Regions from separate parts of the Clavibacter sp. B3I6 genome, predicted to be linked through region 1. Evidence: riboswitches for the same ligand, from Rfam matches in the RefSeq annotation. Region 1 holds a riboswitch; the other holds the start of a gene.

What was found. A riboswitch is a leader RNA that binds a small molecule or an ion and turns the genes downstream of it on or off. The one in region 1 is predicted to bind thiamine pyrophosphate.
Region 2: linked by a shared signal. The riboswitch ahead of thiM (hydroxyethylthiazole kinase) and the one ahead of QFZ62_RS03275 (ECF transporter S component) in region 1 are both predicted to bind thiamine pyrophosphate.

What each region holds. Positions count from the first base shown of each region.
Region 1 covers NZ_JAUSYL010000001.1:695,388-710,208, reverse strand. Annotated here, with positions in the region: gene QFZ62_RS03310 (DNA polymerase IV) at 1-211, shown strand, start outside; gene QFZ62_RS03305 (hypothetical protein) at 334-561, shown strand; gene QFZ62_RS03300 (UDP-glucose/GDP-mannose dehydrogenase family protein) at 586-1,899, opposite strand; gene treZ (malto-oligosyltrehalose trehalohydrolase) at 2,069-3,865, opposite strand; gene treY (malto-oligosyltrehalose synthase) at 3,868-6,207, opposite strand; gene glgX (glycogen debranching protein GlgX) at 6,204-8,408, opposite strand; gene QFZ62_RS03280 (hypothetical protein) at 8,608-8,940, shown strand; TPP riboswitch at 9,036-9,136, shown strand; gene QFZ62_RS03275 (ECF transporter S component) at 9,172-9,822, shown strand; gene QFZ62_RS03270 (ABC transporter ATP-binding protein) at 9,825-11,372, shown strand; gene QFZ62_RS03265 (energy-coupling factor transporter transmembrane protein EcfT) at 11,369-12,163, shown strand; gene QFZ62_RS03260 (ATP-binding protein) at 12,153-12,698, shown strand; gene QFZ62_RS03255 (hypothetical protein) at 12,708-12,980, shown strand; gene QFZ62_RS03250 (metallopeptidase family protein) at 13,108-13,458, opposite strand; tRNA gene QFZ62_RS03245 (tRNA-His) at 13,572-13,647, opposite strand; gene orn (oligoribonuclease) at 13,691-14,311, opposite strand; gene QFZ62_RS03235 (SCO4848 family membrane protein) at 14,370-14,585, shown strand; gene QFZ62_RS03230 (thioredoxin family protein) at 14,606-14,821, shown strand, end outside.
Region 2 covers NZ_JAUSYL010000001.1:3,075,196-3,090,016, reverse strand. Annotated here, with positions in the region: gene QFZ62_RS14900 (hypothetical protein) at 59-244, shown strand; partial or broken gene QFZ62_RS14895 (S9 family peptidase) at 254-2,411, shown strand; TPP riboswitch at 2,473-2,564, shown strand; gene thiM (hydroxyethylthiazole kinase) at 2,555-3,382, shown strand; gene QFZ62_RS14885 (bifunctional hydroxymethylpyrimidine kinase/phosphomethylpyrimidine kinase) at 3,379-5,673, shown strand; gene QFZ62_RS14880 (MFS transporter) at 5,928-7,286, shown strand; gene QFZ62_RS14875 (hypothetical protein) at 7,326-7,505, shown strand; gene QFZ62_RS14870 (hypothetical protein) at 7,576-7,791, opposite strand; gene QFZ62_RS14865 (hypothetical protein) at 8,506-8,733, shown strand; partial or broken gene QFZ62_RS14860 (DEAD/DEAH box helicase) at 8,810-10,943, opposite strand; gene QFZ62_RS14855 (glutathione S-transferase family protein) at 11,265-12,389, shown strand; gene QFZ62_RS14850 (alpha/beta hydrolase) at 12,389-13,204, shown strand; gene QFZ62_RS14845 (DUF6804 family protein) at 13,179-13,532, opposite strand; gene QFZ62_RS14840 (zinc-dependent alcohol dehydrogenase family protein) at 13,645-14,685, shown strand; gene QFZ62_RS14835 (putative quinol monooxygenase) at 14,721-14,821, opposite strand, start outside.

The sequences.
Region 1 (14,821 bases):
CGCCGACAACCGCGCGGTGGCCCTGTGGGACGCCGACGAGGGCTGGCGCGAGGCCGAGCGGACGGTCGACCAGGCGGCGGAGCGCTTCGGCCGCGGCGCCATCGGCCCGGCGTCGCTCCTCCGCCGTCCAGGCGCGAAGCGGGCCACCGTGTCGGATCCGCGCTCGGAGCCGACGTCGCGCGGTACCGTCCCGGGACATCCGCCCGACTGACGAGGACCACCGTGATCGATCCCGCTGCGCCCGCCCCTTCCCATCCGTCCGGGGAGGAGGGACCACGGGTACCGGGATCGCCGCGTGCGGCCGCGTCGCCCCGGGGCCTCAGCATCGCGTCGATGGTGCTGGGCTTCGTCTCGCTGGCCCTTTTCTGGACTCTCGTGTGCCCGATCGTCGGGCTCGTCCTCGGCATCGTGGGCGTGCGCAGGGAGCCGGCGGGCCGCGGCTTCGCGATCACGGGGCTCGTGCTCAACGGCCTCCTGCTGCTGATCCCGGTGGCGGTGATCCTGTTCCTCCTGGCCGCGGGCACGACCGTGACGGCCGTCGCCGCCACGAGCGGCCGCTGACCGGAGGGCGGCGCCCGGATCGCCCTAGGGCCGGCCCATGCCCCGGTAGCGCCACCCGGCGGCGCGCCAGGCGACGGAGTCGAGGCAGTTGCGCCCGTCGACGATCACGGGCGTGGCGACGATGGCCTTCAGCTCCGCGGGGTCGATGGCGCGGTACTGCTTCCACTCGGTGAGCAGCATGACCGCGTCGGCGTCGCGCGCCGCCTCCTGCCAGGTGTCGACGTAGGTGAGCTCCGGGAACCGGCGGCGCGAGTTCTCGTTCGCGTAGGGATCCGTGGCCAGCACGCGCGCGCCCTGCAGCTGCAGCTGCGCGGAGATGCTGAGCGCGGGGGAGTCGCGCACGTCGTCCGACTCCGGCTTGAAGGCGAGCCCGAGGACCGCGATGTTGCGGCCGAGCAGGGACCCGCCGCACACCTCGCGTGCCACGTCCACGGCGCGCACCCGGCGCCGCATGTTAATGGAGTCCACCTCGCGGAGGAAGGTGAGCGCCTGGTCGGCCCCCAGCTCGCCCGCGCGCGCCATGAACGCGCGGATGTCCTTCGGCAGGCAGCCGCCGCCGAAGCCGATGCCGGCGTTCAGGAACCGGCGGCCGATGCGGTCGTCGTACCCGATGGCGTCCGCGAGCTGCGTGACGTCGGCACCGGTCGCCTCGCACACCTCGGCCATGGCGTTGATGAAGGAGATCTTCGTGGCGAGGAACGCGTTGGCCGAGACCTTGACGAGCTCCGCGGTCTCGTAGTCGGTCGTGACGCGCGCCGTCCCCGTGGCGAGGGCCGCGGCGTAGACCTCGTCGAGCGCCGCGCGGGCGGCCTCGCCCGCGTCGCCCGCGGGTAGGCCGTAGACGAAGCGGTCGGGCGCGAGGGTGTCCTCGACGGCGAAGCCCTCGCGCAGGAACTCGGGGTTCCACATGAGCGCCGCGCCGGGGGCCCGGTCCTCGATGCGCTCCGCGAGCCGGCGGGCGGTGCCCACGGGCACGGTGGACTTGCCCGCGACGACGTCGCCGGGGGCGAGGTGGGGGAGGAGGGCGTCGACCGCGGCGTCGACGTAGGTCAGGTCGGCCGCGTTCTCCCCGCGCTTCTGCGGCGTGCCGACGGCGATGAAGTGCACGCGCGCCCCCTGGGCTGCGGCCGGGTCCGTGGTGAAGCGGAGCCGCCCCGTGGCGAGCTGCTCGGTGAGGAGCTCGGGGAGCCCGGGCTCGAAGAAGGGGGCGACACCCTCCTGCAGGGAGGCGATCTTCGCGGCGTCCACGTCGATCGCCACCACGTCGTGCCCGAGGCGGCTCATGCACGCGGCGTGCACGGTGCCGAGGTAGCCGCAGCCGATGACGGAGATGCGCACGGGGAGTCCTTCGCGTCGTGGGGGAGGGCCGCCGGACGGCCGCCGAACGACCGGTGATGCGGTCGCCGGGCCGGGGCGTGGGCACCGTATCACGTGGATGTGACGCGCCAGGGGCGGGGCCCGACGAGCGCTCGTGCGCCGCGTCGGACCCCGCCCCGGGTGCCGTGGATCAGGCCAGCAGCGCCTCCGCGGCGTCCGTCACCGGGCCGAGGATCGCAGCCGTTCGCGCGGGCAGCACGACCTCGTCGTCTCCCAGCGCGACGCCGGTCGCGGTCCGGAGCAGCAGGGCGGGACGCTCGCCCACGACGGGCACGCGGCGCTCCTCGTCGGACAGGTTCATGACGATCGAGAGCTCGCCGCGGTCCATCACGAGCAGGCGCGCCTCCTCGTGCACCTCGACCTCGACCTCGGCGAACCGGGGGTCGGTGAGGTCGGGGTGCGCGCGGCGGAGGCGGATCAGCTCGGAGTAGAGGGCGAACAGGCGCGCATGCGACGAGTCGTCGTCGCCGTACAGCTCCGACCAGTCGAGCTTCGAGTCCTGGAACGTCGACAGGTCCTGCGGGTTCGGCACGATCGACTCGTCCCAGCCCATCTTCGCGAACTCCTCGATGCGGCCCTTCGCGGTCGCCTCGCCGAGGTCGTGCTCCGGGTGCGACGTGAAGAACTGCCACGGCGTGGTCGCGCCCCACTCCTCGCCCATGAAGAGCATCGGGGTGAAGGGCGACGTGAGCGTGAGGACCGCGGCCAGCGCGAGCCCGCCCTCGTCGAGCGTCGCGGTGAGGCGGTCGCCCGTGGCGCGGTTGCCGATCTGGTCGTGGTTCTGGTTGGCGACGACCAGGCGGTGCGCCGGGATCCGCTCGGTGTCGAGCGGGCGCCCGTGCACGCGCCCGCGGAACGACGACCAGGTGCCGTCGTGGAAGTATCCGCGCGTGATCACCTTTGCGAGCGCCCCGAGCGAGGCGAAGTCCGCGTAGTAGCCCGTCGTCTCGCCCGTGAGCGCGACGTGGACCGCGTGATGGAAGTCGTCGCTCCACTGCGCGTCGAGCCCGTAGCCGTGCGCCTCGCGCGACGTGATGAGCTTCGGGTCGTTGAGGTCGGACTCCGCGATGAGCGTGAGCGGGCGTCCCACGTGCGCGGACAGCACGTCGACCTGGACCGCCAGCTCCTCGAGGAGGTGCGTGGCCGTGTGGTCGACGAGGGCGTGCACCGCGTCCAGCCGGAGGGCGTCGACGTGGTAGTCGCCGAGCCACATGAGGGCGTTGTCGATGATGTACTCGCGGACGGGGCCGGAGTCCTCGCCGTCGAGGTTGAGGCTGGAGCCCCACGTGTTCGCCGACGCCTCGTGGAGGTACGGCCCGAACTCGGGCAGGTAGTTGCCGGAGGGCCCGAGGTGGTTGTAGACGACGTCCTGCACGACGCCGAGGCCGCGTGCGTGGCAGGCGTCGACGAAGCGCTGGTACGCCTCGGGTCCGCCGTAGGTCTCCTGCACGGCGTACCAGAGGACGCCGTCGTAGCCCCAGTTGTGCGTCCCGTTGAAGCCGTTGACGGGCAGGACCTCCACCAGGTCGATCCCGAGCGCGACCAGGTGGTCGAGCCGGTCGATGGCGGAGTCGAGCGTGCCCTCGGGCGTGAACGTGCCGATGTGCATCTCGTAGATGACGGCGCCCGCGAGCTGGCGGCCGGTCCACGCCTGGTCGGTCCACGCGAAGGACGACGGGTCGTAGGTGCGCGAGCGGCCGTGGACGCCCTCGGGCTGGCGGCGCGAGCGCGGATCCGGCAGCGCGGTGTCGGAGTCGTCCACGAGGTAGCCGTAGTCGAGGTCGCCCGAGGGCAGGGCCTCGGCGCGGCCGGCGTCGAGGGTCCACCAGCCGTCGCCCACGGGCGAGAGGGGCAGGCGCTCGTCGCCCACGGACAGGGCGAGGGTGCGGGCCTTGGGGGCCCAGATGTCGAAGCGGTCGTCGGTCATGCTCAGCTCCCGGGGGTGAGGTCGGCGGCGGTGGAGGCGGGCGCGAGGATCGCGACCGGGTAGTCGGCGAGGAGGGCGGCGACGGACACGCGGCCGCCGTCGATGCGGCGTCCGCTGACGTGGTCGACGAGCTCGCCCTCGGGCAGCGTCAGGGTCGTGGTGCCCCATCCGCCGCCGGTCTCGAGGCCCACGGGGAGGCGGGTCGCGACCGTGATCGCGCCGCCCCGGTCGAAGGCGATCACGTGGGACGCGGCGTCGCCGGTCGCGTGCACGGGCTCGTAGCCGGTGAACAGCTCCGGGTGGTCGCGGCGGAGGCGGAGCGCCCGCGCGGTGACCAGGAGCTTCGCGGCGCCGGTCTCGTCGATGGCGGGCTCGGCGCCCTTCCGCACGGCGTCGAGGGCGGATCGGCGCATGCCGAAATCGACCGCGCGGCGGTTGTCGGGATCCACGAGGCTCGTCTCCCACAGCTCGCTGCCCTGGTACACGTCGGGCATGCCCGGGGCCGTGAGCTGGATGGCCTTCGCCGCCAGCGCGTTCGACCAGCCGGGACCGGAGAGCCGGTCGTAGAGGCCCGCGACGATGGTGCGGGCGCGCGGGTCGTCGAAGGCGGCGTCGACGAGGGCGTGCATCCGCTCCTCGAAGGCCTCGTCGGGCGCGGTCCACGTCGTCGAGTCGCCGGCCTCGCGGGAGGCCTTCTCGGCGTAGGCGTGCAGGCGCTCACGTGAGGCGGGCCACGTGCCGACGAGCGTCTGCCAGAGCAGGTTCTCGAACGGGCCGTCGCCGGTGGGGGCGACCTCGCGCAGCTGGCCGAGCGCCTCGCGCCAGGCCTCGGGCGTCTCGGAGAGCACGTCGATGCGGGCGCGCACGTCCTCGCCGCGCTTGGTGTCGTGCGTGGAGAGCGTGGTCATCGCGTGCGGCGCGATGCGCTGGCGCTCCTGCTGGCGCGCGTGGAAGTCGTCGACGTCGATGGCGAAGATCGACGGGTCGGCGCCGACCTCGTTCAGCGAGACGAGGCGCGAGTAGCGGTAGAACGCCGTGTCCTCGACGCCCTTCGCCATCACCATGCCGCTCGTCTGCTGGAAGCGCTGGGCCACGAGCGTCGTCGGGTCGGACAGCTGCGGCATGAGCGCGTCGATGGTCGCGACGAGGTCGGGTCGGCTGAGGCGCGCGGCGTCGGCGGCCTGCTCCAGGTGCTCGATCCCGCCGGGCAGGTAGCTGCGGTAGACGGGGAAGGTGGCGAGCAGCTCGGCGATCGCGTCGGCGGCGTCGGCGGGCGCGTCCTCCACGAGGCGCTCGAGGCGGAGCACCTCGCTGCGGAGGATGCCGTCGGCGATGCCGCGCTTCGTGCCGCGGATCATGTCGGCCCAGCTCGCGAGCTCCCCCTGGGGCAGGCCGCGGAGCGCGGCGTCGAGGTGGTCGAGCTCGACCTGGCCGTCGGGGTCGACGAGCACGCGGTCGATCTCCGCGAGCGCGTCGTAGCCGGTGGTGCCGGCGGTCGCCCAGTCGGTGGGCAGCGTCTCGCCGGGCTCGAGGATCTTCTCCACGAGCACGTACGCGCCGCCCGTGATCCGCGCCAGGTCGTCGAGGTAGCCCTTCGGGTCGAGCAGGCCGTCCGGGTGGTCGACGCGGAGGCCGTCGGCGAGGCCCTCGCGGAACCAGCGGGAGATCTCCTCGTGCGACTCCTCGAAGACCCGCGGCAGCTCGACGCGGATGCCCGCGAGCGTGTTCACCGCGAAGAAGCGGCGGTAGTTGAGCTCGGCGTCGGCACGGCGCCAGTTGACCAGCTCGTAGGACTGGCGCTCGTGCACCGCGCGGGCGTCCGCCGCGTCCTCGGCCGTGCCGGGCGCGACCGGGAACCGCTGGTCGTAGTAGCGGAGCTCGACCGTGCCGTCGTCGCCGCGGACCAGCGTGAGCTGGTCGAGCTCGTCGTCGCCGAGCACGGGGATCCGCACCTTGCCGCCGCCGAAGTCCCAGTCGATGTCGAAGGCGTCCGCGTAGCGGCTCGCGGTGCCGTGCGTGAGGAGGTCCCACCACCACAGGCTCTCCGCGGGCGTGGCGACGCCGACGTGGTTCGGGACGATGTCGACGAGCACGCCCATCCCCAGCTCGTGGGCCCGGTCGGCGACGGCCTTCAGGCCCGCGGCACCGCCGCGCGTCGGGTCGACCTGCGAGTGGTCGACGACGTCGTAGCCGTGGTCGGATCCGGGCTCGGCGGTGAGGATCGGGCTGAGGTACACCCAGTCCGCGCCGAGGTCCTTCACGTAGGGCAGCTGCTCGGCCACGGCGGCGAGGTCGAACGACTCCCGCACCTGGAACCGGTAGGTGGAGATGGGGGTTCTCAACTGATGTCGCTCCTTGGATCTGCGGCGGGCCGGTCGGCCTGCGAGTGGGTGAGGACGGCGAGGCTCGCCGCGACCGAGTGGTCGGGCTCCACCTCGGGCTCGGTGTAGGCGCGCAGCACCACGAGCGCCTTGGCCGCCACATCCACGACGCTACTCGCGCGGAGGGCCGTCGAGTCGGCTCCGACGCCCGCGGTGTCGATCACGGTCTCCCACGCGTCCGCGTACTCGTCCGACGGGAGCGTGAAGGACACCGGCTCGTCGTGGGCGTTGAAGTAGAGGAGGAAGTGGGTGTCGTAGATGTCCTCGCCGCGGCGGTCGCGTCCGCGGATGCCGTTGCCGTTGAGGAACATGCCGATGGCGCGGAGGCCGGACTCCCAGTCGTCGTCGACCATCGGCGTGGCGTCGGCGTCGAGCCACACGATGTCGGGGAGCGGCTCGCCCTCGCCGCGGCGCACGGGCCGGCCGTCGAAGAAGCGCCCGCGCCGGAAGGTCGGGTGCTCCTTCCGGAGGCGCACGACGCTGGCGGTGAACTCCGCGAGCGGCTGGTCCGCCTGGTCCCAGTGCACCCAGCTGATCTCGTTGTCCTGCGCGTAGGTGTTGTTGTTGCCGTGCTGGGTGCGGCCGAGCTCGTCGCCGTGCAGGATCATCGGCACGCCCTGCGAGAGCAGCATCGTGGCGAGCATGTTGCGTTGCTGGCGGCCGCGCAGCGTGGCGATCGTCGGGTCGTCCGTCGGCCCCTCCACGCCCATGTTCCAGGAGCGGTTGTGGCTCTCGCCGTCGTTGTTGTCCTCGCCGTTGGCCTCGTTGTGCTTCTCGTCGTACGAGACCAGGTCGGCGATGGTGAAGCCGTCGTGCGCGGTGATGAAGTTGATCGACGCGACCGGCCGGCGGCCGGAGTGCTCGTAGAGGTCGGCGGAGCCCGTGATCCGCGCCGCGAACTCCCCGAGGGACGAGGCCTCGCCGCGCCAGAAGTCGCGCACGGTGTCGCGGTACTTGCCGTTCCACTCGGTCCACTGGGGCGGGAAGTTTCCCACCTGGTACCCGCCGGGGCCGACGTCCCACGGCTCCGCGATGAGCTTGACCTGCGACACCACCGGGTCCTGCTGCACGAGCTCGAAGAAGGTGGCGAGCTTGTCGACGTCGTAGAACTCGCGCGCGAGCGCCGACGCGAGGTCGAAGCGGAAGCCGTCGACGTGCATCTCCGTCACCCAGTAGCGCAGCGAGTCCATGATCAGCTGCAGCGAGTGCGGGTGGCGGACGTTGAGCGAGTTCCCGGTGCCCGTGTAGTCCATGTAGTAGGTGGGGTCGTCCTCCATGAGCCGGTAGTAGGCCTGGTTGTCGATGCCCTTGAACGACAGGGTCGGCCCGAGGTGGTTGCCCTCGGCCGTGTGGTTGTAGACCACGTCGAGGATGACCTCGATGCCGGCCGCGTGCAGCGCCCGCACCATGGACTTGAACTCCTGCACCTGCTGGCCGAGCTCGCCCGTGGACGAGTACGCGTTGTGCGGCGCGAAGAAGCCGATCGTGTTGTAGCCCCAGTAGTTGCGGAGGCCCTTCTCCAGCAGCGTGTTGTCCTGCACGAACTGGTGCACGGGCATGAGCTCGATGGCGGTGACGCCGAGGTGCTGCAGGTGGTCGATGACCGCGGGGTGCGCGATGCCGGCGTACGTGCCGCGCAGCTCCTCCGGGATCCGCGGGTGCAGCTGGGTGAGCCCCTTGACGTGCGCCTCGTAGACGACGGTCTCGCTGTAGGGCGTGCGGGGGAGGCGGTCGCCGTCCCAGTCGAAGAACGGGTTGACCACGACGCCGAGCATCATGTGCGGAGCCGAGTCCTCGTCGTTGCGGCTCGACGGGTCGCCGAACTCGTAGGCGAAGAGCGACGGGTGCCAGTCGAACTCGCCGCAGGTGGCCTTGGCGTAGGGGTCCAGCAGGAGCTTCTCGGGGTTCGACCGGTGGCCGTCCGCCGGCGCGTAGGGCGCGGTCACCCGGTAGCCGTAGCGCTGGCCCGGCTGCACGTGCGGGAGGTAGCAGTGCCAGACGTGCGCGTCGACCTCGGTCACGTCCACGCGGGTCTCCGTGCCGTCCTCGTCGATGAGGCACAGCTGCACCGCGTCGGCGATCTCGCTGAAGAGGGCGAAGTTCGTGCCGCTCCCGTCGAAGGTCGCGCCGAGGGGGTAGGGGTTTCCGGGCCAGGTGTGCAAGTGGTCCTCCAGTTGGGTCGACTCGTCCACCGGCGGGGCGCGCGTGCGCGGGTCCGTCGGGGGCGGGGCAGGCGGTGGATCCGCGTGGGCCGCAACGGCGGGAGGCCGGATGCGACGCAGCGACGCACCAGGGGCGAGGGTACCGTGAGGACCCGGATCGACCCGCATCCGAGCGGGCCCGCGGGGTACGGTGGGACCCATGACCAACCTCGTCGCACAGCTCGCAGAGAACGTGAAGAACGCCGGAGTGGGGACGGTCTACGGCGACCCCCTCGACATCGACGGCTCGACCATCGTCCCGGTGGCATTCGCCTGGTACGGCTTCGGCGGGGGCAGCGACCTCCCCGACTCCGACGGCAACGTCGCGGGCGGCGGCGGGGGCGGCGGCGCGACCTGGCCCATCGGCGCGTACATCGCGACCGACGGCGAGGTGCGCTTCCAGCCGAACGTGATCGCGCTGCTCGCGGTCGCGACGCCCGTCATCTGGATCTCGGGCAAGGTGCTCGTCAAGCTCATCAAGACGCTCAAGTAGAGCGTCCCCACCGTCCGCCGCGGAGCGCGGGTGCCCTCGGGCGCCCGCGCTCCCGTGCGTCCGGGGCGTGCCGCCCGCGCTAGGATCGCGGTGAACACGGGAGTCCGGTGAGCCGGGCTGAGAGGAAGATCCCCAATCTTCGACCGTCGAACCTGATCTGGATCATGCCAGCGCAGGGAGGCTTTCATCTCGTACCCGTGCCCTCTTCCGCGAACCAGAAGGGCACGACAAGTGACCGCATCACCCTCGTCCACCGCATCCGCCTCCGTCGACGCGGACCCCCGCGTCCCGCGCTCCGGGCTCCGCGCCCGATGGCGCGTCATCGACATCGTCGTGGCCAGCGTCCTCGGCGTCGCCTCCGGGCTCGTCTTCGTCGTGTGGAACACGGCGTCCGTCCCCGTGGGCGGCCTCTTCGAGCCCCTGCTCCCGGGTCTCCAGGCCCTCGCTGGCGGCGGCTGGCTCTTCGCCGGCGTCCTCACCGGCATCGTGATCCGCAAGCCCGGCGCCGCCCTCTACGGGGAGCTGCTGGCGGCGTTCGTCTCGATGCTCGTCGGCAACGTCTGGGGCGTCGGGACGCTGCTCTCGGGCCTGACGCAGGGCCTCGGCGCGGAGCTCGTCCTCCTCGTCTTCCTCTACGCGAACTGGCGGGCCTACGTCGCCGTCCTCGCCGGGATGGGGGCGGGGCTCGCCATGGCGATCACCGACCTCATCACCTACTACCCGGGGTCCGGCCCGCTGTTCGTCGCGGTCTACACCGGCGCCGCGCTCGTGTCCGGCGCCCTGATCGCGGGCCTGCTGTCCTGGATCGTGGCGCGGGCGCTCGCCCGCACGGGCGCCCTGTCGCGCTTCGCCTCGGGCCGCGACACCGCGGCCCGCGTCTGACCGTGCGGCGTCCGGGCCGCGGGGCGACGCCCGCCCGCGTCCCGCTCCCCGGCGTCGAGGCGTCGGCCGACGTCCGCGGCGGGGCGTCCGTCCGCGCCGCCGGCTGGGGCTGGCGCCACGCCGGCCGGAGCGCCTGGGCCGTGCGCGACGTCGACATGGCGATCGAGCCGGGGGAGCGCGTGCTCCTGCTCGGCGCGTCCGGGGCCGGCAAGACGACGCTCATGCACGCGCTGGCCGGCGTCCTCGGCGGCGACGACGAGGGCGAGACCCGGGGATCCCTGCTCGTGGACGGCCGCGACCCGGCGTCACGTCGGGGCCGGGCCGGGCTCGTGCTGCAGGACCCGGACGCGCAGGTGATCCTCTCCCGCGTGGGCGACGACGTCGCGTTCGGCTGCGAGAACCTCGGCGTCCCGCGCGACGAGATCTGGCCGCGCGTGCGCGCGGCCCTCGACGCCGTCGGCCTCGACGTCGCCCTCGACCGCTCGACGTCCGCGCTGTCGGGCGGGCAGAAGCAGCGGCTCGCCCTCGCCGGCGTGCTGGCGATGCGGCCCGGGCTCCTCCTCCTCGACGAGCCCACCGCGAACCTCGATCCCGAGGGCGTCGGCGAGGTCCGCCGGGCCGTGGAGGCGGTGGTCGAGGCGACGGGCGCGACGCTCGTCGTCATCGAGCACCGCGTCGCCGTGTGGCGGGATTTGGTCGACCGCGTGGTCGTCCTCGCCGCCGACGGCGGGATCCTCGCCGACGGCGCACCGGACGACGTCCTCCGCGAGCAGGGCGCGTCGCTCGCCGCGGCCGGCGTGTGGGTCCCGGGGCGCGAGCCCGCGGCGCCCGTCCGCGTGCCCGCCGCCCCCGTGCCGCTCGTGCGGGCGGAGGGCCTGGCCGTCGGGCGGGGTCGCGGCGCCACGGTGGCCGGGGACATCGGCGTCGGCCTCTCCGCCGGCCGGATCACCGCGCTCACCGGTCCCAACGGCGGCGGGAAGAGCACGCTCGCCCTGACGCTCGGCGGTCTGCTGCCCCCGCTCGCGGGCCGCGTCCTCGCCGAGCCGCGGCTGGCCGACGGCCTGGCCGAGGATCCCGCCGCCTGGCGCTCCCGCGAGCTCGCCGCCCGCATCGGCACCGTGTTCCAGGATCCCGAGCACCAGTTCCTCGCCGGCACCGTGCGCGCGGAGCTCGAGGTCGGCCCGCGCGCCGTGGGCATGGACCCGGCGGAGTCCGCGCGCCGCGTCGACGAGCTGCTCGCCCGCCTGCGGCTCGACGGCCTCGCGCGGGCGAACCCGTTCACGCTCTCCGGCGGGGAGAAGCGGCGCCTGTCGGTGGCGACGGCCCTCGCGACCGCCCCGCGCCTCCTCGTCCTCGACGAGCCGACCTTCGGGCAGGACGCCCGCACGTGGGCCGAGCTCGTAGCGCTCCTCGCCGACCTGGTCGACCGCGAGGGCGTCGGGGTCCTCGCCGTCACGCACGACGCGGACCTCGTGCGGGCGCTCGCGGACGACGTGCTGCGCCTCGATCCCGTCCCCGGCGGCCCGGCGCGCCTCGAGGTCGTGCGATGAGCGCCGCGCCGCCCGAGGTCCTGCCCGCCTCCCGCGCCACGGGCCTCGCGTCGGTGAACCCGGTCGCCCGGCTCGCGGCGGCCCTCGCGCTGACGCTCGTCCTGGTGCTCAGCCTCGACGTCGTGTCCGCCGGCACGGCCCTCCTGCTGGAGCTGCTGCTCCTGCCCGCCACCGGGATCCGGCCGCGCGCCCTCCTCGTGCGCGGCATCCCCGTCTGGATCGCGGCGCCCGGCGCGGGGATCACGATCCTGCTCTACGGCCGCACGTCGGGCGACGTCTACGCCCAGTTCCTCCTCGTGGTGATCAGCGAGGGCTCCATGCTGCTCGCGGTCGCGACCACGCTCCGGGTCCTGGCGATCGGCGTGGCGTCGCTGATCCTCTTCTCCTCCGTCGACCCGACGGACCTCGCCGACGGCCTCGCGCAGGTGTGGCGCCTGCCGTCGCGCTTCGTCCTCGGGGCCCTCGCGGGCGTGCGGCTGGTCGGCCTCCTGCTCGACGACTGGCGGTCCCTGGAGCTCGCCCGCCGTGCGCGCGGCGTGGCCGACCGGGGCCGCGTCCGCCGCTTCGCCGGGCAGGCGTTCGCACTGCTCGTGCTCTCGATCCGCCGCGGCAGCAAGCTCGCGACCGCGATGGAGGCGCGCGGGTTCGGCGGTCCGGGGGCCCGGACCTGGGCCCGGCCCAGCGTCGTCGGGCGGCGCGAGGCCCTCGTGCTGGTCGTCGCGGTCCTGGTGGCCGCCGTCGCGGTGGCCGCGTCGGTGGCGACCGGGACGTGGGACTTCGTTGCCGCCTGACGCGGGGGAGCGGCGTCCGGCGCTGGTCCTCGTCGACGGCCCGTCCGGATCCGGCAAGTCCACCCTCGCCGACGCCCTCATCCGCGACGGGGACCCGGACGCTCGCCTCGCGCCCGGGGCCCAGCTCCTCCGCCTCGACGACGTCTACCCGGGCTGGGACGGTCTCGAGGCCGCCTCGCGTCACCTCGAGGCCGTGCTGCCGGAGATGCGTCCGGGCGGGCGGCCGCGCTGGCGCCGCTGGGACTGGGCGGCCGACGCCCCCGCGGGGTGGCACGACCTGGATCCGACCCGCCCGCTCGTCGTCGAGGGCTGCGGCTCCCTCACCCGCGTCACCGCCCGCCTCGCCACCCACCGGGTCTGGGTGGAGGCCGACGACGCCGTGCGCCGAGCCCGCGCCATCGCCCGCGACGGCGCGTCCTTCGCCGTCGAATGGGAGCGGTGGGACGCCCAGTGGCGCGCCCACCTCGCCCGGGAGGACCCGCGCGCCCTGGCCGACGTCGTCGTGCGCACGGACGCCGTCACGACGGCCGGGTAGCCTGAGCCCATGACCGATTCCGCACCCACCGACGTCCGCTACCTCGCCGTCTTCGCCGACGGCCCCCTCGAAGGCACCACCGAGACCCGCGTCCTCGTGGACGGCCAGCACGACGAGACCATCAGCACGATGTCCGCGGTGGAGGGCAAGGAGTCGCTGTTCCAGTACCGCGCCGGCGCGGTCTCCGAGGTCGCGGGCGAGCAGCGCGTCACCTACACGTTCGTGGCCGACGGCAGCGACGACGTGCTCGGCGAGGGCGACGACGAGTCCCTCGGACTCTGACGCCCCTCCGCTCCCGGCGCGCGAGCGCCTCGACGACGACCCCGGCCCGCCACGCGGCACCCGGGGTCGTCGTGCGTCCTGCGTCCTCGGTGGGGCTGCGGGGTCGTCGCCTCAGCCCCAGCCGGGCTCAGGCCCAGCCGAGCTCGTGCAGCCGGTCGTCGTCGATGCCGTGGAAGTGCGCGATCTCGTGCACGAGCGTGACGTGGACGAGGTCGCGCAGGTCGTCCAGGTCCTCCGCCTCGTGCAGGTGCGGCTCGCGGTACACGACGATCCGGTCGGGCATCTCGCCGAACCCGTACTGGCCGCGCTCCGTCATGGCCACGCCGTCGTAGAGCCCCAGGAGGTCGAGCGATCCGTCCTCGGGCCGGTCCTCGACGACGAAGACGACGTTGTCGAGGCCCTCGACCATCTCGTCCGGCAGCTCGTCGAGCTCGTCGACCACCAGTCGCTCGAAGTCCTCGGGATCGCAGTGCAGCACGGGTCCACCCTCGCACACGACGTCGGGGCACCCGCTCGGGCCGGGCGCGCGGGGGACGACGGGGCGGAGACGACGGAAGGGCCGGGACCCTCTCGGATCCCGGCCCTTCCCGGTGGGGTGGACGACGGGGCTCGAACCCGCGACTTCCGGCTCCACAAGCCAGCGCTCTGCCAACTGAGCTACGCCCACCATGCGGCCGATCCCGCTCTCGCGGACGGCCATGACGAGGATACTACAGCCGCGGGGCCCACGCGGACGTGACGTCCGCGGAGATGGCCTGCACGTCCTCGGTCGCGGGCCCGGGCGCCGGCACGAAGGCGGCCCGACGGTAGTACTCGAGCTCCCGGATCGACTCGAGGATGTCGGCGAGGGCGCGGTGGCCGCCGTTCTTCGCGGGGGAGTTGAAGTAGATCCGGGGGAACCACTCCTTCGCCAGCACCTTGATGGAGGAGACGTCGACGCTCCGGTAGTGGAGGTGCGCGTCGACCCGGGGCATGTACTTGGCGAGGAACGCGCGGTCGGTGCCGATGGTGTTGCCGGCGATGGGGGCCTTGCCGCCGGTGGGCACGTGCTGCAGCAGGTACTCGATCACCGCGAACTCGGCGTCGGCGAGGCTGACGCCCGCGGGGATCTCGTCGAGGAGGCCGGAGGAGCGGTGCATGTCGGTGACGAACTCGCCCATGTTGGCGAGCGCCGCGGGGTCCGGGTTGATCACGATGCTGAAGCCGTCGTCCACGGGCACGAGGTCGAAGTCGGTGACGACCACCGCGACCTCCACCAGCTCGTCGATCGCGAGGTCGAGCCCCGTCATCTCGCAGTCGATCCATACCAGCCGGTCAGCGTTGTTGCCCATCCCGCGATCCTATCGGCGGCCTCGGACGGCACGGATCCCGGCCGCCTACCATGGGGGAGTGATCACCCTCCTGGCCGTCCTCCTGGTCGTCAACGGCGTCTGGAACGTCGTCGTCTGGCCGCAGTTCCTCAAGCGCGTCGCCCGGGATCCCCGGGCCCGCGCCGCCGACGGCTCCCGCACCCCGTTCTTCACGGTGCACCTGGTGCTGGTGTCGGTGTCGCTCCTCCTCGCGCTCGTCTCGATCGTCGCCGCCGGCGCGGCGTTCCTCTCCTGACCGCCGGCGATCCCGGGTCCGTGGCGACGGGGCCCGCGGCGACCGACGGCGTGCGCGTCGTCATGTACTCGTCGCTCTTCTGCGTCCCCTGCCAGGCGACGCGCAAGGTGCTCGCGGAGGTCCAGCGGCTGCTGCCCCGGCTCCCCGTCGAGGAGCTCGACGTGGCGGCGCATCCGGACCGGGCCGAGGAGGAGGGCATCCGCTCCACGCCCACGATCCTCGTGCTGGCGGACGAC
Region 2 (14,821 bases), 2.4 Mb from region 1:
CTAGCGTGACGGGACGCGCCGTCCCGCCTGGGCGCGTCCTCACCCGGACGGAGACCCCATGCTCGGCTGGATCCTCCTCGCGCTCGTGGGCGTGGGACTCGTCGCCCTGTCCGTCCCGGTCGGGCCCGCGGACCCGCCGTCCGGGTGGTGGGGCGTCGCGGGAGGGATCCTCGTGGTCCTCGGCGCGGTGGTCGAGGCCGTCCGCGGGCGACGCGGTGGGCGGCGGCGGCAGCTCCGTCGGTAGGCTCGACGGATGACCGACCCCGCCGTCCCGGCCGTCTCCGAGTCCTCCTCCCCCACCCCTCCCGTCGCGGACCAGCGCCCCATCGAGCGCACGTTCCACGGCGACACCTTCGTCGACCGGTACGAGTGGCTGCGCGACAAGGACGACGCCGACGTCATCGCGCACCTGGAGGCCGAGAACGCGTACACGGAAGCCGCGACGGCGCACCTGGAGCCGCTGCGCGAGCGGATCTTCACGGAGATCAAGGACCGCACCCAGGAGACCGACCTCTCGGTCCCCGTGCGCGAGGGCGACTGGTGGTACTACGCGCGCACGGTCGAGGGGTCGCAGTACGCGATCCGCTGCCGGCGGCCGGTCCAGGGTCCGGACGACTGGACCCCGCCCGTCATCGAGGCAGCCGACGACGGCGTCGCGGTCGAGGGCGAGCAGGTGCTCCTCGACTCCAACGCCGAGGCGGAGGGCCACGAGTTCTTCTCCCTCGGCGCGTTCGAGGTCAGCCCCGACGGATCGCTCCTCGCCTACTCGGTCGACGTCGAGGGCGACGAGCGCTTCACGCTCCGGATCCGCGACCTCGCCACGGGCGAGGACCTCGCCGACGAGATCCCCGGCACCAGCCACGGCGCCACCTTCTCGGCGCACGGCGACCATCTCTTCTACGTCACGGTCGACGACGCCTGGCGCCCCGACACCGTGTGGCGCCACCGCGTCGGCACGCCCGCCGCGCAGGACGTGAAGGTCTTCACCGAGCCCGACGAGAGCTACTTCACGGGCTTCGGCATGACCCGCAGCCGCCAGTACCTCGTGATCCAGGTCGGCTCGAAGATCACGACCGAGGTGCTGCTGCTCGACGCCGGCGACCCCACGGGCACCTTCCGCCCGGTGTGGCCCCGCCGCCACAGCGTCGAGTACGACGTCGACCACGCGGTCATCGACGGCAGCGACCGGCTCCTCATCCTGCACAACGACGGCGCCACCAACTTCGAGCTGATCGACGTGCCCGCCGACGACCCGACCTCGACGACCGACCGCCAGGTCGTCATCCCGCACGACGACGACGTGCGCCTCGAGGACGCCAGCGCGTTCGCCGACCACGTCGTCGTGTCGTACCGCCGCGAGGGCCTCACCCGCGTCGGCGTGATCCCCTTCGACCGGGTCCTCGACGGCGAGCAGCTGCACGAGATCGCGTTCGACGAGCCGATCTACACGGTCGGCACCGCCGGCAACCCCGAGTTCGCGCAGCCCACCGTGCGCCTCGGCTACACGAGCCTCGCGACGCCGGCCCACCACCTACGACTACGTGCTCGCCACCCGCGAGCTCCGCCTCCTCAAGCAGCAGCCCGTGCGCGGCGGCTACGACCCCGACGACTACGTGCAGACCCGCGAGTGGGCGACTGCGGAGGACGGCACCGAGATCCCGCTGTCGGTCGTCTACAAGCGCGGCCTCGTGCACCCCGGTACACCCGCGCCGCTCCTGCTGTACGGCTACGGCTCGTACGAGGCGAGCATCGACCCGTCGTTCTCCATCGCGCGGCTCTCGCTGCTCGACCGGGGCATGGCGTTCGTGATCGCGCACGTGCGCGGCGGCGGCGAGATGGGCCGGCGCTGGTACGACGAGGGCAAGACGATCGCGAAGCGCAACACCTTCACCGACTTCGTCGCAGCGGCCGACCACCTCATCGCCCGCGGGTGGACGAGCCCCGACCGCCTCGTCGCCGAGGGCCGGAGCGCCGGCGGCCTGCTGATGGGCGCGGTCGCGAACATCGCGCCCGACCGCTTCGCCGGGATCCTCGCGGGCGTGCCGTTCGTCGACGCGCTCACGAGCATCCTCGACCCGTCGCTGCCGCTCACCGTGATCGAGTGGGACGAGTGGGGCGACCCGCTGCACGACCCCGAGGTGTACGCGTACATGAAGTCGTACACGCCGTACGAGAACGTGCGCGAGGGCGTGCAGTACCCGCGGATCCTCGCGGTCACGAGCCTCAACGACACGCGCGTCCTCTACGTCGAGCCCGCGAAGTGGACGGCCCGCCTCCGCGAGGTCGGCGCGCCCGTGCTGCTGCGCACCGAGATGCAGGCGGGCCACGGCGGCAAGTCGGGCCGGTACGACGCCTGGCGCGAGCGCGCCTCCGACTACGCGTGGGTGCTCGACGTGGCGGGGCTCGCCTAGCGCGCCTCCGCCTCCCGCCGCCGGTCGACCCGACGGGCGCGACGCGTCTCCCCTAGTGTGGATCCCTGACACGGGGTGCCCACGAGGGCTGAGATGAGACCCGTCGCACCTGATCCGGTTCGCACCGGCGGAGGGATGTCATCATGAGCGCTGCGCGCCCATCCACCCACGAGACCACGGGAGCGGGGACCGCCTCGGCGGACCTCCTCCGCCTGCTGCGGGAGCGCACGCCGCTCGTGCAGTGCATCACGAACGCCGTCGTCACCGGCTTCACCGCGAACGTCCTCCTCGCGCTCGGCGCCGCGCCCGCGATGACGGACGTGCCGACCGAGGCGGGGCCGTTCGCGCGGATCGCGTCGGGCGTGCTCGTCAACCTCGGCACGCCGCACGCCGAGCAGCGGGAGGCCGCGGTCGAGGCCGCGCACGCGGCGCGCGAGGCGGGCACGCCGTGGGTGCTGGATCCCGTCGCGGTCGGCGCCCTGCCGGTGCGGACGCGGCTCGCGCACGAGCTGGTGGCGCTGTCGCCCACGATCGTGCGCGGCAACGCATCGGAGGTCATCGCGCTCGCGACCGGCGGCGTCGGCGGACGCGGGGTCGACGCGACCGACGCGGTGGAGGCGGCGCTCGACGCCGCGACGCTCCTCGCGCGCACCTACGGCACGGTCGTCGCGGTGTCGGGTCCCGTCGACCACATCACGGACGGCCACCGCGTCGTGCGCGTGCACACGGGCGACGCGCTCCTGACGAAGGTGACCGGCGGGGGCTGCGCGCTCGGCGCCGTGATGGCGGCGTTCGCGTCGCTGGAGCCGGATCCGCTGCGGGCCGCCGTGGCCGCGACGAGCGTGTACACGATCGCCGCGGAGGTCGCCGCCGAGGGCGCGCGCGGACCCGGATCGTTCGCGGTGGCGCTCCTCGACGCCCTCGACGCGATCACGCCCGAGCTCGTCGCCCACCGCGAGCGCCTCTCGTGAGCGCGCTCGACCTCTCCGTCTACCTCGTCACCGACCCCGCGCTCTGCGGCGAGCGCGGCGTGCCCGCGGTCGTCGCGGCGGCGGTCGCGGGCGGGGCGACGGCCGTGCAGATCCGCGACAAGCACGCCAGTGCGGCCGACCTGCTGGCGACCGTGACGGCGGCGGCCGACGCGATCGACGCGCACGCGTCCGCGCACCCGGACGCCGCCCGTCCGCTGCTGCTCGTCGACGACCGCGTCGACGTCGTCCTGGCGGCCCTCGCGCGCGGCACGCGCGTGGACGGCGTGCACGTCGGGCAGTCCGACGTCCCGGCCGAGCTGGTCCGGCGGATGCTCGACGCGGCGAGCCCCGACCGGCGGCTCGTCGTCGGCCTCACCGCGAACACGCCCGCGCACGTCGAGGCGGTGCGCGCGCTCCCGGCCGGCACCGTCGACTACCTCGGCGTCGGCGTGATCCGCCCCACCAGCACCAAGCCCGACCACCCGGCGCCGCTCGGCCACGACGGGTTCGGGATCATCGCGGGGCTCTCCCCCGTGCCCTGCGTCGCGATCGGCGGCGTGGACGTGCGGGACGTCGCGGCGATCGCGGCGGCGGGCGGCGCGGGCACGGCCGTCGTGTCGGCGATCTGCGCGGCCGAGGATCCCGCGGCCTCGGCGCGCGAGCTCGCGGCCGAGTGGGCGCGCGTGCGCGGGGCGGGCGGCGGCGACGACGTCGGGGCGGAGGTCGCGGAGGCGGGCACCGCGACGGCCACGGCCGAGTCCCCGGAGGCGGACGCGACGGGCACTCCGCGCCCCGCTGCCGATCCGTCCCGCGTCCCGCGCGTCCTCAGCATCGCGGGCACGGATCCGACGGGCGGCGCCGGCATCCAGGCCGACCTCAAGTCCATCGCGGCGAACGGCGGCTACGGCATGGCCGTCGTCACGGCGCTCGTGGCGCAGAACACGCGGGGCGTGCGGGAGATCCACGTGCCGCCCGTGGCGTTCCTGCGCGCGCAGCTCGACGCCGTCTCGGACGACGTGGCGATCGACGCCGTGAAGATCGGCATGCTCGGCTCGGCCGCCGTGGTCGACGAGGTGGCGGACTGGCTGCGCGCGGTGCGCCCGCCCGTCGTGGTGCTGGATCCGGTCATGGTCGCGCAGTCCGGCGACGCCCTCCTCGACGACGACGCCACGGACGCGCTCCGCCGCCTCCTGCCGCTCGCCGACGTCGTGACGCCGAACCTGCCCGAGCTCGCGGCGCTCCTCGGCGAGCCCGAGGCCGACGGCTGGGACCAGGCGCTCGCGCAGGGCCGCGCGCTGGCGGACCGGCACCGGGTGCGCGTCATCGTCAAGGGCGGCCACCTGCGCGAGGACGACTGCCCGGACGCGCTCGTGTCACCCGGTGCGCCCGGCGCGCAGGCCGCGGTCGACGTGGTCGCCGGTCCGCGCATCGCGACGACGAGCACGCACGGCACCGGCTGCTCGCTGTCGAGCGCCCTGGCGACGCTGCACCCGCGCCGCGGCGACTGGCTCGCGGCGCTCACGGAGGCGAAGGGCTGGCTCACCGGATCCCTCGCGCGAGCCGAGGACCTCGACGTGGGCGCGGGCGCCGGCCCGCTCGACCACCTGCGGACCCTCTGGGACGCCGCGGGGACGCACGCGGGACCCGTCACCGCGGAGATGTGGGCAGGATCCGCGGATCTCCGCCGGGAGATCGACGAGCTCGCGTTCGTCCGCCGCCTCGGCGACGGCAGCCTGCCCGAGGCGTGGTTCTCGCACTACCTCGCGCAGGACGCGATCTACCTCCGCGCGTACTCCCGTGTGCTCGCCCGGGCCAGCCAGCTCGCGCCGACGCCCGCGGCGCAGGTCGCCTGGGCGCGCTCCGCGGCCGACGCGATCGCCGCCGAGTCCGCGCTGCACGAGGAGTGGCTGGCCCGGCACCCCGCGCCCGCGGTCGTCGGACCCGTGACGCGCGCGTACGTCGACCACCTCCTCGCGCACGCGGCGGCGAGCGACTACGCCGTCCTCGTCGCGGCGCTGCTGCCGTGCTTCACGATCTACGCGGACGTGGGCACCCGGCTCCGGGCGGCGGGATCCGCGGCGGCGGCGGCCGGTGCCGCGCACCCGTACGCGGCGTGGCTGGAGACCTACGCCGATCCGGCGTTCGCGGCCGCGACGGAGCACGCGTGCGCGCTGGTGGACGAGGCGGCCGTGCTCGCGGGACCCGGGCGACGCGCGGCGATGCTCGAGGCGTCCCGCGTCTCCGCGGCCTACGAGCGCGACTTCTTCCGCGCCCCGGAGGCGCTCGGCTGATCCGGAGTCCGCCCCGCTCCGCCCCTCCCCGCCTCGGCGAGCCGGGCGGCCGGGCGGACGCCTCCCCGCGTCACACGGCTGACGGCACGGCAGGCCCCCGCTACGCTCGGGCCCTGTCCCCCGCCCGTCTCGGCGTCCCCGGACCGTCCGCCCGTCCGCCCCTCCGGGCTCCCGGTAGCCCGTCGTCCTCCCGCGTGACCGCCTCCACCCGGAGCGGCCCGCGGACGCGCCCGTCCTCCCCGAAAGCCGAGCACATGACCACGACCACCTCGCGGCCCACCCGCTCCGAGCGCCTCGACGCCCTTCCCTGGACGCGGGCGCACTCGCGCATCCTCGGCGGCAGCGGCGTCGGCTGGGCGCTCGACGCCATGGACGTCGGCCTCATCTCGTTCGTCATCGCGCAGCTGGCGGTGGTGTGGAAGGCGGACGCCGGCCAGCTCGGCCTCGTCGCATCCGCCGGGTTCCTCGGCATGGCGATCGGCGCGAGCGTGGGCGGGCTCCTCGCCGACCGGCTCGGCCGCCGCCAGGTGTTCGCGCTCACGCTGCTGGTCTACGGCCTGGCGACGGGCGTCTCCGCGCTCGCGATGTCGGTGGGGGCCCTCATCGCGCTCCGCTTCGTCGTGGGCCTGGGGCTCGGCGCCGAGCTGCCGGTCGCGTCGACGCTCGTGAGCGAGTTCGCGCCGGCGCGGATCCGCGGCCGCGTCATCGTGATCCTCGAGTCGTCCTGGGCGGTGGGCTGGACCGCGGCGGCGCTCATCGGCTACCTCGTCATCCCGTCGAGCGACGACGGCTGGCGGTGGGCGCTCGCGCTCGGCGCCGTCCCCGCCGTGTGGGCGATCTTCGTGCGGCTGCGGCTGCCGGAGTCGGTGCGGTTCCTCGAGGCGAAGGGCCGGCACGCGGAGGCCGAGCGGGTCGTGCGCGATCTGGAGGGGGCGGCGGGGGCGGATCCGGCCCCGGACGCGGTTCCGGAGACGCCGACGGACCTCATGGCCGACGCCGCCGCCGACGCCGCGGCCCCCGCGCCCCGCGAGCGCCTCTTCGGCGCGCGACTCCGCCGCCGCACGCTGTCCCTCTGGATCGTGTGGTTCTGCGTCAACTTCGCGTACTACGGCGCCTTCATCTGGCTGCCGACGCTGCTCGTGGCGCAGGGCTTCTCGCTCGTGCGGTCGTTCGCGTACACGCTGCTCATCACGCTCGCGCAGCTGCCGGGCTACGCCGTGTCCGCCTGGCTCGTCGAGCGCTGGGGCCGCCGCGTGACGCTCGCGGTCTTCCTCGCGGGATCCGCCGTGTCCGCCGGCCTCTTCGGCACCGCCGACGACGTGACCTCGATCCTCGTGTTCGGCTCCCTCATGTCGTTCTCGAACCTCGGCGCGTGGGGCGCGCTCTACGCCGTGACCCCGGAGCTCTACCCGACGCGGGTACGCGCGACGGGCGCGGGCAGCGCGGCGGGCTTCGGGAGGCTCGCGTCGATCATCGCGCCGCTGTGCGTGCCGCCGCTCCTCGCGCTCGGCGGCGTCGCGCTGCCGTTCGGCGTCTTCGCCGCCGTCTTCGCGTTGGCCGCCGCGGCCGCGCTCACCCTGCCGGACCTCCGCGGCGCGGCCCTCGAGGACTGACCGCCGCTACGCTCGGAGCACCCGACCCGAGGAGCGCGCATGACCGGCACGACGATCCTGGTCTACGCCGTGCTGGCGGTCGTCGTGGTCCTCATCGCGTTCGCCGTCATCGGCACCTCGCGCTCGAACCCCACGCAGGACGCGCAGGACGCCGTCGCCCGCGAGCGCCGCGCCGCCCGCAAGGCCGAGCACGCACGCCGCCGGGCCGAGCGCGGCTAGCGCCTCCCCGCACGCACGACGCCCCCGCGACCAGCAGGTCGCGGGGGCGTCGTCGTGCAGGTCGCGACACCTACGCGGCCAGCGCCTCCTCGAGCAGGTGCGAGAGGGCGTCGAGCTGGACGGACGTCGATCCGGCCTCGTCGAAGTCCTCGCCGTCGAGCGCGCGCGCCGCGAGGCCCGCCTTGCTGTCGATGAGCTCGGCGATCTTCGCGTCGATGGTCTGCGCCTGCCACCGATGCCGCTGGTGCCGCGAGCGCTGGTCGTGACACGACGCGCAACCGTTCACACCATTCGCGGGTCCTAAGCACACTTCGGCCCCGCCATCCGCACCCTGTGCACAACGCGCGCCCAGGAGCTGCCGGAGGAGGACTGTAGGTGCGTTCCCGACTGGAGGAGAACATGAGATCTCGATCGCTCAAACGCCTCGCGCTCCTGGTGGCGCTCACACTCGCACCGCTCGCCGCCACTCCACCCGCCTTCGCCGCCGGTCCCCCCGGACATGGCTTACGGGTCTTGTCGGACTCGCGGCCCGCTCCCCAGACGAGCGCTGCACTCACCCCTCACCGACTCGCCGAGCTGGGCAGGGCCCTTCAACGTGGGCCAGCACCACGTGACAGCGTCGCGACGGCTCACGGAGAACGGGTCACTTATCACGTCTCACCCGGCGTAGACATCGCCTTCACCTACGACTCATCTGGCAGCGCCGTCGTTGTCCCCGCCGCCCACGACGTCATCGACACATCGCTCGTCTCCGTCGGCTCGGATCCCTTCCCCTACGTCAGCCTCGACTCCACGGAGCAAGCGACCGGTGCCACCGCTGCGGCCGGGGGACTCGCCGCGACAATCTGCGCCGCACTTGGACCGGAGACGGGCGGTGTCGGGTGCGTCGCCGCAGGCGGCCTCGGCGTCACGATCGTGGCCATCGTCGCAGCCCACGGGGTCTGCCCCGACAATCAGAACTACCGCATCTACATCCTCAGCTTGGAAGGGCAGTGCCGAAATGACTGAACCGACGATTCGCAGGCGCAGGACGCGCGCCCTGGTGCTCACCGCGATCATCACCGCTTTCTACCTCTTCGCCACACTCGTAGTCGCCCCCCTCGCCGCTGGTGAGGACGCGATGACTCGCACGTATCCGGCCGGCGTGTTCGGTTTGCTTCTCTTCGCCTTCAGCTACTTCGTGCTCCTGAAGGTCCCTCGTCTCCTCGGCCGAGAAAGGCAGCAGTGAGCCGATACCCCGCACGCACGCGCGACGCCCCCGCGACCAGCAGGTCGCGGGGGCGTCGTCGTGCAGGTCGCGACAGCTACGCGGCCAGCGCCTCCTCGAGCAGGTGCGAGAGGGCGTCGAGCTGGACCGACGTGGATCCGGCCTCGTCGAAGTCCTCGCCGTCGAGCGCCCGCGCCGCGAGGCCCGCCTTGCTGTCGATGAGCTCGGCGATCTTCGCGTCGATGGTCTGCGCCGCGATGATCCGCCACGCGGTGACGGGCTCCTCCTGGCCGATGCGGTGCACGCGGTCGATGGCCTGCGTCTGCTCCGCGCTCGTCCAGCTGAGCTCCGCGAGCACCACGTTGGACGCCGCCTGCAGGTTGAGGCCGACGCCCGCCGCGGTGAGCGAGCACACCACGACCTGGACCTCGGGGTCGTTCTGGAAGGCGTCGATCGCGTGCTGGCGCGCGGCCGGGGTCTGGTCGCCGCGGATGGAGACGGACGTGATGTCGCGCTTCGCGAACGTGGCCTCCGCCTGGTCCATCACGTCGACGTGCTTGGCGAAGAACACCACCTTGCCGACCGAGCGCGCGAGCTGCGCGGCGTAGTCGGCCGCGAGCACCGCCTTCGCCTGGCCGATGCGGCGGACCATGGTGAACACGTTCTCGCCGGTCTTCTGCGCCTTGGCCTCGTCGAGCTCCGACTGCGCGACGAGCCGGATGAGGTGCGCGCGCTCGGCGGCGGGTCCGTCGAGCACGTCGGGCACCGTGGTGCCGCGGGCGCCGACGAGCGCCGTGAAGCGCTTCACGAGGCGCGCCGCCAGCTCGCGCTCGGCCTGGCGGATGGAGCGGCCCAGGTCGTCGTCGAGCTCGACGGGGAGGTCGGCGATGCGCTTGCTGGGCAGGTCGGTCGCCACGTCGATCTTGCGGCGGCGGACGATCCCGAGGTCGATGACCGCGCGGCGGGCTTCGGCGAAGAAGCCGGGGTCGGCCGGCGTGAGGCCCGCCTCCTCGAGCTCGCCCATGAGGCGGGACGTGGGCTTGTCCCCGTCGATCCAGCCGAGGAACTGCCAGATGGCGCGGAAGTCGTCGATGTCGTTGATGAGCGGCGTGCCCGTCAGCGCCATGAGCAGCGGGTTCGACTGGCGCTCCCGGATGCTCTCGGCGAGCGCCAGCACGAACTTGGAGCGCTGCGACTGGAGGTTCTTGATGAAGTGCGCCTCGTCGACGACCATGCCGCGGAAGCCGAGCGTGCGCAGCCAGCCGATGTGGCGGTCGAGCACCTCGTAGTTGACGATGACGACGTCGGCGAAGGCGTCGAGGCCCGCGCCGTCGCCGTGGATGACCGTGGCGCGGCGGTGCGGCGTCCAGCGCTCCACCTCGCGCTTCCAGTTCATCTTCACGACGTTCGGGACGACGACGAGCAGCGGGTACGCGTCGGCGACCGACGCGGCGAGCAGCGCCTGCGCGGTCTTGCCGAGGCCCGGCTCGTCGGCGAGCAGGAACTCGCGGTGGCCGAGGCGGACGCTCTCGAGGAAGCGGGCCTGGTGGCGCATGAGCTCGAGGTTCTGCGGCGACAGGCGGTCGATGCGCGGGCTCTCGGGGAGGTCCATGCTCGCGATGCCGCCGCCGGCGCCGTACTCGAACGACTTGAACAGCGGGCCGAGCAGCTCCCAGTTCGCCAGCAGGCGCGTGGGCGGCGCGGCGGGCGCGGGCCGGTCGAGGTCGGGCTCGAGGAACGGGTTCGCGAGCACGCGCGCCTTCACCGACGGCGGCACGACCTGGCGCTCGTGCAGCTTGGCGAGGGCGGGAATCCTCGGGCTCGGGCTCGGGCTCGTCCTCGACGACCATCTCCACGCCGCCGTCGAACAGCATGTGCTTGCGCATGGCGCGGGCGGCCTCGGAGAGCTTGGCGTCGGGATCCAGCAGCGGCAGCACCGAGGTGTCGCGCGCGGCGGTGCGGGCGAGGATGCTGGCGATGCCGTCGAGGCGCTTGAGCGTCTCGGCGCGCTCGGAGTCGCTGAGCGGGGTGGCCGGGTCCTTCGCGTGCGTGCGCTCCTCGCGCATGAGCACGGCGATGACCTGGAACTTCGTGCGGTTGACCGGCTTGAGCTTGCCGCGCTGGGCGGCCTGCTCGATCTCGCGCACGGCGCGCGCCAGGACGGGGATGAGCCCCTCGTTGTCGATCGTGCGCGTGCGGGCGGACGACCGCCGCTGGCCGGTGCGAGCCATGCAACTCCTTGTTCACTGCCGGGGCCAGGCCGTGCCTGCGCTCCCGGATCGGAAGGACTCAGCGCCCGTCGCGCACGGTGACGCGTGCGGTCGGACGGTGGCGAGGGGACCTTCCTCGAGCAACCGGGGTTCCGGGTCGGGGGTGGGATGCGGGTCCGCCGCCTGCGCCCGGCCGCCTCGGGGAGGACGGGCACATGAGGAGTTTAGGGCACGCCGGGACCGCCGCGTGCCCTGATCCGCCGCGCGTCCCCCGGCGATCCGTCCGGTGCCGGAGCGCATCCCGGCCCGGTCGCCGCGGGCCGTCCGGCCTACGCTGGACGGATGACGGATCAGGCGACACCCACCGGTACCAACGAGGCGGGCTCCCCCGGCCGCTACGTCGAGGAGGGTGAGTTCACCCGCGACACGAACTACATCGAGGACCGCATCCTCCGAGACGGCTCGCAGGGCTGGCCGGTCGAGGCCGGCCGCTACCGGCTCGTCGCGGCGCGCGCCTGCCCGTGGGCCAACCGCTCCGTGATCGTGCGCCGCCTGCTCGGCCTCGAGGACGCCATCTCGCTCGGCCTCCCCGGCCCCACGCACGACGCCCGCAGCTGGACCTTCGACCTCGACCCCGACGGGCGCGACCCCGTCCTCGGCATCGAGCGCCTGCAGGAGGCGTTCTTCGCGCGCTTCCCCGACTACCCGCGCGGGATCACGGTGCCGGCCCTCGTCGACATCCCCTCCGGCCAGGTGGTCACCAACGACTACCCGCAGATCACGCTCGACCTCTCCACCGAGTGGACCGAGCACCACCGGGAGGGCGCGCCCGACCTCTACCCCGAGCACCTCCGCGCGGAGATCGACGAGGTCGCCGACCTCGTCTTTCGCGACGTGAACAACGGCGTGTACCGCTGCGGCTTCGCGGGATCGCAGGAGGCGTACGAGAAGGCGTACGACCGCCTCTTCTCCCGGCTCGACTGGCTGAGCGAGCGCCTCGCCACGCAGCGCTACCTCGTGGGCGACACGATCACCGAGGCCGACGTCCGCCTCTTCACCACGCTCGCGCGCTTCGACGCCGTGTACCACGGGCACTTCAAGTGCAACCGGCAGAAGCTCGCGGAGATGCCCGTGCTGTGGGCGTACGCGCGCGACCTGTTCCAGACGCCCGGCTTCGGCGACACCATCGACTTCGTGCAGATCAAGCAGCACTACTACCTGACGCACACCGACATCAACCCGACGCGCGTCGTGCCCGTCGGCCCCGAGACCTGGGGCTGGCTGGAGCCGCACGGGCGCGAGGAGCTGGGCGGTCGCCCCTTCGGCGACGGTACGCCCCCCGGTCCCGTCCGGGAGGGCGAGCGCGTACCCGAGGGCCACGGCGCCGTCCCGCGCGGCGGTCGCGAGACGCGTCCCTCGGAGGCCGCCCCGGCCGAGCTGCCCGCCGTCGACGCGCAGGACGCGTGATGGCCGACCGCACCGCCGTCCCGACCCGCAGCCGGCTCCTCTGGTGGGCGGGGCGCGAGTTCCCCGAGGCCGCACGCGCGCTCCGCGGGTCGCAGGCGGCCGGCACCACGGTGGATCGCCGCACCGCGGGCGAGCAGGGCCCGCCGCTCGACCTCGACGTCTGGCTGCCGCCGGATCACGACCTGGGTAAGACCGGATCCCCCGTCGTCGTGGTGTTCCCGCGGATCCGCGGCGACTGGCTGCCGTCGACCCTCGCCACGGAGCTCCGCGCGGTGGTCGTGAGCATGCCGACCGACGACGACGCGCTCGCCCTCGCCGGGATGCGCTGGATCGCGGCGCGCACGGCCGGCTGGAACGGGACGCCCGAGCGCCTCGGCGTCCTCGGCGACGGTCCGGGCGCCGACCTCGCGCTCCGCGTCACGGCCACGGCCCGCGACACCGGCGGGCCGTCCGTGCTGCGCCTGGTGCTCGTGAGCCCCTCGGGCACGCTGCCCTCGGGCGACATCGCCGCGGACGACAGCTCGCGCACCGGGTCCGGCCCGCGGGGCCTCCGCGACCTGCCGTCGAACCTCATCCACACGGGCGCCGGGGATCCCCGCCGTCAGCGCCTGGTGGCCGCCGTCTCCGAGCTGCGCGCCGCGGGCGTCAAGTCCCGGCTCGTGACGCTGCCGAACGCCGACCGCGGGTGGCTCGCGCTGCCCCGCGTGGATCCGCAGCTCACGCGCCGCTCGCTCGACGAGATCGTGGCCTTCCTCCGCCGCGGCCTCACGGAGGAGCGCGAGTTCGGCACTACCTCCGGGGTGGAGATGAGCTGACCGGCACCTTCACGAGGATGCCGGCCGCGATGAAGACGATCGCGGCGACGTACTGCAGCGACTGCCACGTCGTCGCCTCGACCGGGATCACGGCGACGGGGTTCCACATCACGGCGACGCCCGCGAGCAGCGCCGCGCTCCACCAGCTGCGGGCGCGGAGCGAGAACACGATCATGATGAGCGCGAGGATCGACACCGCGAACCGCACGACGGTGAAGAGGTCCCCGTCGATCACCGCGAACCCGGCCAGCAGCACGATGGCCCCGAGGAGCCCCGGGGCGAGCGACGGTCGGGTGAACGCGGGGGCGGCGGCGGGGGTGCGGGTCACGCGCCCAGTCTGCCAGCGCGGGCCGCTCGGGTCGCTCGGGCCGCTCGGGTCGCCGCGCCCGCTCGGATAGCGTGGAGGGCTCACCCGATCCCGCACCACCCGAGGAGCCCCCATGCGCGCCGTCGTCTACGAGGAGTTCGGCGCGACGCCCGTCGTCCGCGACCTGCCGGACCCCGTCCCCTCCGCGCGCGGGGTCGTCGTGCGCGTCGAGGCCACCGGCGTCTGCCGCAGCGACGCGCACGGCTGGCTCGGCCACGACGACGGCATCGCGCTCCCCCAGGTGCCGGGCCACGAGCTGGTCGGGCGGATCCACGCCGCGGGTCCCGAGGTCACGCGCTTCCGCGCGGGCGACCGCGTCACCGTCCCCTTCGTCTGCGCGTGCGGCCGCTGCCCCGAGTGCCTGGCCGGGAACGGCCAGGTGTGCCGCGACCAGACGCAGCCGGGCTTCACCCACTGGGGGTCCTTCGCCGAGCTGGTCGTGCTGCACGACGCCGACGTGAACCTGATCCCCGTGCCCGACGACCTCGACGCGGGCGCCGCCGCCCTCCTCGGCTGCCGGTTCGCCACGGCGTTCCGCGGGCTCGTGCACCGGGCGCGCATCCGGCCGGGCGAGCGCCTCGTCGTCGTCGGCTGCGGCGGCGTGGGCCTCAGCGCCGTGATGATCGGGGTCGCCGTGGGCGCCGAGGTCATCGCGGTCGACATCGACCCGGCCGCCCTCGCGCGCGCCACCGAGCTCGGCGCCGCGCACGCGATCGACTCGTCCGGGCTCGCCGAGGAGGACGTGCTCGCCGCGATCCGCACGGCCGCGCCCGAGGGCGTCCAGGTGTCGGTGGAGGCGCTCGGCCGCGAGTCGACCCTGCGGATCAGCCTGCTCGCGCTCGCGCCGACGGGCCGGCAGGTGCAGATCGGCCTGTTCGCGAGCGAGCCCGCGGTGCCGGTCCCCGTGATCATCGGCCGGGAGCTGAGCCTGCACGGCAGCCACGGCATGCCCGCGCACGACTACGCCGAGCTGATGGCGATGGTCGCGTCAGGCGCGCTCCGTCCGGAGCTGCTCATCGAGCACCGCATCCCGCTCGAGGACGCCCCGGCCGCGCTCGAGGCGCTGGCGTCGGGCGACCGCTCGGCGGGGATCACGCTGGTCGAGGTCGGCTGACCGCGCGGGGCGTGCGGGGCGCGCGGGCCTGCCGCCTAGAGCGCGCCCTGCAGCTCGGTGCCCGCCGGGATGGGCGCGAGGCGCGTCACCACGGCGGGGCCGGTGATCAGGCCCTCGAGCGACGCCACCATCCGCG